DNA from 3 places in the Streptomyces sp. NPDC030838 genome. Region 3 is predicted to be linked to each of the others. Evidence: riboswitches for the same ligand, from Rfam matches in the RefSeq annotation. Region 3 holds a riboswitch; each other region holds the start of a gene.
What was found. A riboswitch is a leader RNA that binds a small molecule or an ion and turns the genes downstream of it on or off. The one in region 3 is predicted to bind cyclic di-AMP.
Positions count from the first base shown of each region.

Region 1: it holds a riboswitch for cyclic di-AMP, as region 3 does, so the genes downstream of both, ACZ42A_RS13250 (M23 family metallopeptidase) here and ACZ42A_RS27330 (M23 family metallopeptidase) in region 3, are expected to answer to the same signal.
Region 2: it holds a riboswitch for cyclic di-AMP, as region 3 does, so the genes downstream of both, ACZ42A_RS09890 (transglycosylase SLT domain-containing protein) here and ACZ42A_RS27330 (M23 family metallopeptidase) in region 3, are expected to answer to the same signal.

Region 1 covers NZ_JBVIED010000004.1:17,995-20,184, reverse strand. The annotation lists gene ACZ42A_RS13260 (GTP cyclohydrolase II) at 1-396, shown strand, start outside; tRNA gene ACZ42A_RS13255 (tRNA-Met) at 462-535, shown strand; cyclic di-AMP (ydaO/yuaA leader) riboswitch at 860-1,038, shown strand; gene ACZ42A_RS13250 (M23 family metallopeptidase) at 1,050-2,090, shown strand.
Region 2 covers NZ_JBVIED010000002.1:609,617-611,806, forward strand. The annotation lists gene ACZ42A_RS09885 (CocE/NonD family hydrolase) at 1-318, shown strand, start outside; cyclic di-AMP (ydaO/yuaA leader) riboswitch at 593-772, shown strand; gene ACZ42A_RS09890 (transglycosylase SLT domain-containing protein) at 776-1,273, shown strand; gene ACZ42A_RS09895 (HAD family hydrolase) at 1,237-2,148, opposite strand.
Region 3 covers NZ_JBVIED010000012.1:44,498-46,687, reverse strand. The annotation lists gene ACZ42A_RS27335 (GntR family transcriptional regulator) at 1-227, opposite strand, end outside; gene ACZ42A_RS27330 (M23 family metallopeptidase) at 412-1,176, opposite strand; cyclic di-AMP (ydaO/yuaA leader) riboswitch at 1,190-1,356, opposite strand; gene ACZ42A_RS27325 (M16 family metallopeptidase) at 1,571-2,190, opposite strand, start outside.

The DNA of each region.
Region 1 (2,190 bases), on a different contig from region 3:
GCGGTCGAGCGGATCGCCGAGCGCGGCGGCGTTCTGCTGTACCTCCGGCAGGAGGGCCGCGGCATCGGGCTGTACAACAAGCTCGACGCGTACGCCCTCCAGGACCAGGGGCTCGACACCTACGAGGCCAACCTGGCCCTCGGCCTTCCCGAGGACGCCCGCGACTACACGGCCGCCGCCCAGATGCTCACCGCCCTCGGCGTCACCGAGCTGGACCTGCTCTCCAACAACCCGGACAAGGCCGAGCAGCTGCGCGCTCTGGGTGTCGGCGTCCGTGACCGTGTCCCGACCGGTGTCTTCACCACCGCCCACAACGTCCGCTACCTGCGCGCCAAGGTCCTTCAGACCCAGCACACCCTGCCGCTGGCCGACCTCACGGAACTCAGCGCCGGCTGATCGGCGAGGCGGAGACAAACCCTGGCGCGAAGCGTCCCGCGCATGGCGTACACTGGAATCACCGACGCGGGGTGGAGCAGCTCGGTAGCTCGCTGGGCTCATAACCCAGAGGTCGCAGGTTCAAATCCTGTCCCCGCTACTGAAGGCTCAGGGCCGGAATCCATGGAGATGGATTCCGGCCCTGAGTGCTTTTCCGTCCTCGAAGCGCATCTGTGCGCGGAGACGTCACGGGGAGTAAGTGGGCGACCCCACTCCGCATAACATCTGAGTCACCATCAAAAACCGGGACGCTGCTGAAGTGTTTCTGAGTGCGGGTCAACTCGCCCGATTTTCGCCGCTCATGAGGTGTACGTCCACCCGGGTGACCGTAATGATCAAGCGGAACCGCTTGGAAATCACCCCCCGGTTCTATTAACGTCCGATAACGCAGCGCGGTCGTCCCAGCCGTCACAAGAGGCGGCTCCGTGCGCACGCGCCGAATCCCGTAGGGAACCGGGGAACCACCACCTTGGGGTGAATCGGGCGTAAGGGGTCGGGTCCGCACGGCTGAAAGTCGTGTGCGGCACGGCTGATTTACGCGCGTAGGAGACCTTCCTGCTCCGAACCCGTCAGCTAACCCGGTAGGCGAGAAGGAAGGAAAGGAGTACGCCCACGTGGCGTCCAACCGGCCTGCCCCCGGGGCCCCGTTCGTGCCCGGCCAGCGCACCGCCGACCCCGCCGACACCTTCGTGTACGGCGATCAGCGCACCGACGAGGGCCCGTGGGAGGAGTGGAACCCCACCGCGGAATCCATTCGCCCCGTACGCGGCCGGCATCGTGTCACCAAGCAGCGCGGCGGCGGACTCGCCCGCAGCTCCACCGTCCTGGGCGTCGGTGTCATAGCCGCCGTCGGCGCGGGCGGCATGGCCACCGCGCAGACCGGCAAGCCGCCGGTGTCCATCTCGATGCCCGACCTGCCGAACGTCGGCTCGCTGATCTCCGACGACACCGACACCGCCGAGACCACCGCCACCCCGCTCAGCAGCCTCGGCGTCACCGCCACCGACACCGCGCAGGGCACCACCGACGCCGGCGAGGCGCTGCGCGCCCGCATCATGGCGCAGGCCGAGCAGCAGCAGGACCAGGCCGAGTCCAAGGCCGCCGCGGAGGCGCTGGCCGCCGCCGAGAAGGAGGCCGCGGAGGCCGCCGCCAAGGCGGAGAAGGAGGCCGAGGCCAAGGCCGCCGCCGCGAAGAAGGAGGCGGAGGAGGAGGCCCGCAGGAAGGCCGAGGCCGAGCGGCTGGCCGAGCTGGCCAAGCAGTTCACGCTGCCGACCTCCTCGTACACCATCACCTCCACCTACGGGCAGGCCGGCGCCCTGTGGTCCTCCGGCTACCACACCGGCCTGGACTTCGCCGCGCCCACCGGCACCCTCATCAAGGCGGTGCACTCCGGCACCATCACCGAGGCCGGCTGGGGCGGCGCGTACGGCTACCGGACCGTTCTCACCCTGAACGACGGCACCGAGATCCTCTACGCCCACCAGTCGTCGATCAACGTCAGCGTGGGCCAGAAGGTCAACACCGGGGACGTCATCGGGCGCGTGGGCGCGACCGGCAATGTGACCGGGGCGCATCTGCACCTGGAGGTGCACACCGGCGACGGCGGCGCGCTGGACCCGCTGAGCTGGCTGCGGAGCAAGGGCCTCACGCCCTGACGCCCGGCTGAGCCCGGCTCTCCCCGATCCCCGGCGGTCCTGACGGCAACCCCCCGACGTCAGGGCTGCCGGTTCACGGAATAGGGCGTTCCGGAGGGTG
Region 2 (2,190 bases), on a different contig from region 3:
ACGGGCGAGTGGCGCCTGGAGGTCGACCCGCGCTGCGGCGGCACCCGTATGTACCCCGACGGGCTGGAGTTCACCGAGGACGCGCTGGAGACGTACACCATCCACGAGGACGACCCGCTCTCCGCGCGCACCCGCTCGGACTGGTCGATCCGGCTGCACCGGCCGGAGCTGGCCTGGGACACGACCGTGCGGACCCGCTCGGAGATCGGCTGTGACGCGGAGCACTTTCTGTCCGTCAACGAGGTGATGTGCACGGCGGGCGAAGAGGTGGTCTTCCACCGGACCTGGGAGAGGCGGATTCCACGCACCGCGGGCTGACGGGCAGTTGAGCACACCTTGGGACTATTGCCCGATTTGCCGCTCTTGCGCTCGCACGTGAGTTGACTCACGACCGCGCACCCACAGACTTCCCGCCACCTTCGGCGACATCCCCATGTTCTCTTGCCAGTTGACCCTTGGCGGTCGCAAAGGATCAAGTACCCCATACGCCCTGATCATGGTCAACGGGCGCGATATGTGAATCCGCTACTTGTTCCGGACACCGCCTCTCGCATAACTTCCCGGTCCGTCGGGCGGACGCCGAATCCTGCCACCGCCCGCACCACCGAACCTCGAACTCATTCGTATGGCAGGAGCGGGGGACCCAGGTAAGTCGCCGGTCCGGGCATAGCCCCGGGACGGCTTGGGGTGAAGCCGTGCGCTGTGGCGCGCGGCCGGGCACCTCCCCGCCCGAACCCGACAGCTCACCTCGCAGGCGACGGAGAGGACATTCGCCATGCCTGCAAAGGGTCTGCCCGCAAACAACCAGTCGGCCAAGGGCCGCCGCCGCGCCCGGCTCGCCCGCACGCTCGCCGTCGCCGGCACCGGTGCCGCCGTGCTCGCGCTGCCGCTGCTCGGCGCGACCACCGCCTCGGCGGCCACCCCGACCGCGACGACCGCCGCCACGGTGTACCCCAACAACCTCGACGGCTGGATCCGCCAGTCCCTGTCGATCATGGCCCAGCACGGCATCCCCGGCACCTACGACGGCATCCACCGCAACGTGATGCGCGAGTCCTCCGGCAACCCGCTGGCCATCAACCTCTGGGACTCCAACGCCGCCAAGGGCACCCCGTCCAAGGGCCTGCTCCAGGTCATCGACCCGACCTTCGCCGCGTACCACGTGCCCGGCACCAAGTACGACCCGTACGACCCGGTCGCGAACATCGTGGCGGCCTGCAACTACGCGGCCGACCGCTACGGCTCCATCGACAACGTCTTCGGCGCGTACTGAGCCACGGGCTCCATCCGAGCGCGGCTCCCTGCCTGAGCCGCGCTCACCGTTTCACCAAAAAGTCGTTCGAGGACGGCGGCGATGCCGTCGTCCTCGTTCGACAGGGTGATCTCGTCGGCCACCGCCTTGAGTTCGGGATGAGCGTTGGCCATGGCCACGCCGTATCCGGCCCAGTCGAACATGGGGATGTCGTTGGGCATGTCCCCGAAGGCGAGGGTCCCCTCCGGGCGCAGCCCCAGATGCTCGGCGGCCAGCGCCAGCCCGGTCGCCTTGGTGATGCCGCACGGCTGCAGCTCGACCGTGCCCGGCCCCGACATGGTGACGGTCGCGAGCGAGCCGACCACCGAACGGGCCACCGCCGCCAACTCGTCGTCGGACAGCGTGGGATGGCGCAGCAGCACCTTGCTGATGGGCTCGCCCCACAGGTCGTCGCGCCGCCCGACCCGCACCGCGGGCAGGGTGGGGTGCGGCATCCGGTAGCCCGGCTCGATCAGGGTCAGCCCGTCGACCCCGTCCTGGTCGACCGCCGCGTACACCTGCCCCACCTCGGCCTCGATCTTGCCGAGCGCGTGCTCCGCCAGCTCCCGGTCCAGGGTCACCGACCACAGCAGCCGGTCGGCGCCGACGTCGTACAGCTGCGCTCCCTGCCCGCACACCGCCAGGCCCGTGCCGCCCAGATCCTCCAGCAGCGGGCGCACCCGTGGTGCCGGCCGTCCGGTCACCACCAGGTGCCGGGCGCCGGCCGCCGCCACCCGAGCGAGCGCGGCGCGCGACCGGTCGGAGACCGTGTCGTCGCCGCGCAGCAAGGTGCCGTCGAGGTCGGTGGCGATGAGGGAGTACGCGGTGCGCGCGGCATATGCGGTGGGTGCGGCCATGATCAGAGAATACGGACACCGCGCCCACCCCGCTCATCCTCA
Region 3 (2,190 bases):
TCGGAGGCCTCCTGTTCGGTCGGTTCCGCGACGCACGCGCCCGCGTGCCGCCGGGTCACGACGAAGCCCTCCGCCTCCAGGGTGCGCAGGGCCTCCCGCACGGGGACGCGCGAGACGCCGTAGCGGCGGGCGAGCAGTTCCTCGGTGAGCCGGCTGCCGCGCTCGTAGACACCCGCGACGATGTCGTCCCGGATCGCCGTGCACACCGAATGCGCCGGAATACGCATGACCGACCTCCGCCTTAATCCCCGTGAAACGTCGACGATGGACGTGTGTTCAGCGACTCTATTGCAATGAGCCGGAATTTCCGATGGCGGGCCGGAATCCATGGATATTTTTTGGACAACGGGGCGGCCGAAACGCCGAAAGCCCCGGCTCGGGGCCGGGGCTTCGGGAAGTGCTGCGGCTGCGTCAGATGTTCACGCCGTGCGCGCGCAGGTACGCGACCGGGTCGATGTCCGAGCCGTACTCCTGGGTCGTACGGGCCTCGAAGTGCAGGTGCGGGCCGGTGACGTTGCCGGTGGCGCCGGACAGGCCGATCTGCTGGCCCGGGGTGACCGTCTGGCCCACGGAGACGCCGATGGAGGACAGGTGGCCGTACTGGGTGTACGTGCCGTCGTGCATCCGGATGACCACCTGGTTGCCGTACGCCCCGCCCCAGCCGGCCTCGACGACCGTGCCGGAGCCGACCGCCTGGACCGAGGTGCCGCTCGCGGCGTGGAAGTCGACACCGGTGTGGCTGCCGGAGGACCACAGGGCGCTGCCTGCCTGGTAGCCGGTGGAGACGTAGGAGCCGCTGATCGGCGACACGAAGGTGTTGAGGCGCTTGCGCTCGGCCTCGCGGGCGGCCCGCTCCTCCTCCGCGCGGGCCTTGCGGGCCTCCTCCTCGGCGCGCTTCTTCGCGGCCGCCTCGGCCTTCTTGACGGCGGCGGCGTGCTCGGCGGCCTGCTGCTGCGCGGCGGCCTGCGCGTCGATCTGGTCGGCGACCTCGTCGCCGATGCTGAGGACCGGCAGCAGGCCGGTCTGCTCGGCGGAGGTGTCGGCGGCGAGCGCCGGGCCCGCCAGGGTGCCGATGACGCCGGTGGTGGTGAGCGCCGCGACGCCCGCCGCGCGGGCGGTGGAGCGGTGCATCCGGCTGGGACGACGGTGCTTCCCGGTGGCGCGGGTGAACGCCATGGAGTGGCTGGTCCTTTCCTTCCTTCTCGCCTACCGGGTTAGCTGACGGGTTCGGAGCAGGAAGGTCTCCTACGGACCCCCTCGCGTGACGCGCGGGCGTCCGATTCACCCCAGGGACTACGTGGTTGGGTCCCCGGCTCCCCTGGCTCGCGCCGTACGGGGACTCGGCGATGACTGTCCGGTGCCGCGGGTGCGGCGCACTGCCTGACGGACAGCCCGGATGACGCTAAGGGGGCCGGCTTTCAAAGCCCAAACCAACGCGGGCTTTTGTAGCGCATCCCACAGGGCAGACAGGCAACCTCTCCCTCAATTCGGACATGAAGGGGCCCTGGTGACGCATCGGTCACCAGGGCCCCTCCGCGCGGGTGTGCCCGTACGGCTGTCTCTCGGCCGTCTACTCGGCGGCCACGACGGTGACTTCGCCGATGCCGAGGGCCTCCACGGGCTCCTTGATCTGCGCCGCGTCACCGACGAGGACGGTCACCAGACGGTCCACTGGGAAGGCGTTGACCACCGCGGCGGTGGCCTCGACCGTGCCGGTCGCGGCCAGCTGCCGGTACAGCGTCGCCTGGTAGTCGTCGGGCAGGTGCTGCTCGACCTGGTCGGCCAGGGTGCTCGCCACGGCCGCCGCCGTCTCGTACTTGAGCGGCGCCACGCCGACCAGGTTCTGCACGGCGACGTCCCGCTCGGCGTCGGTCAGGCCCTCCGCGGCGAGCGTGCGCAGCACCGTCCACAGGTCCTTCAGGGCGGGACCGGTGTTCGGGGTGTCCACGGAGCCGCTGATGGCGAGCATCGAGGCGCCCGTGCCGTCCGGGGCGGACCGCAGGACCTGGCCGAACGCCCGCACGCCGTAGGTGTAGCCCTTCTCCTCGCGCAGGACGCGGTCCAGGCGGGAGGTGAGGGTGCCGCCGAGGCAGTAGGTGCCGAGCACCTGGGCGGGCCACACGCGGTCGTGCCGGTCGGCGCCGACGCGGCCGATGAGCAGCTGCGTCTGGACCGCGCCGGGGCGGTCGA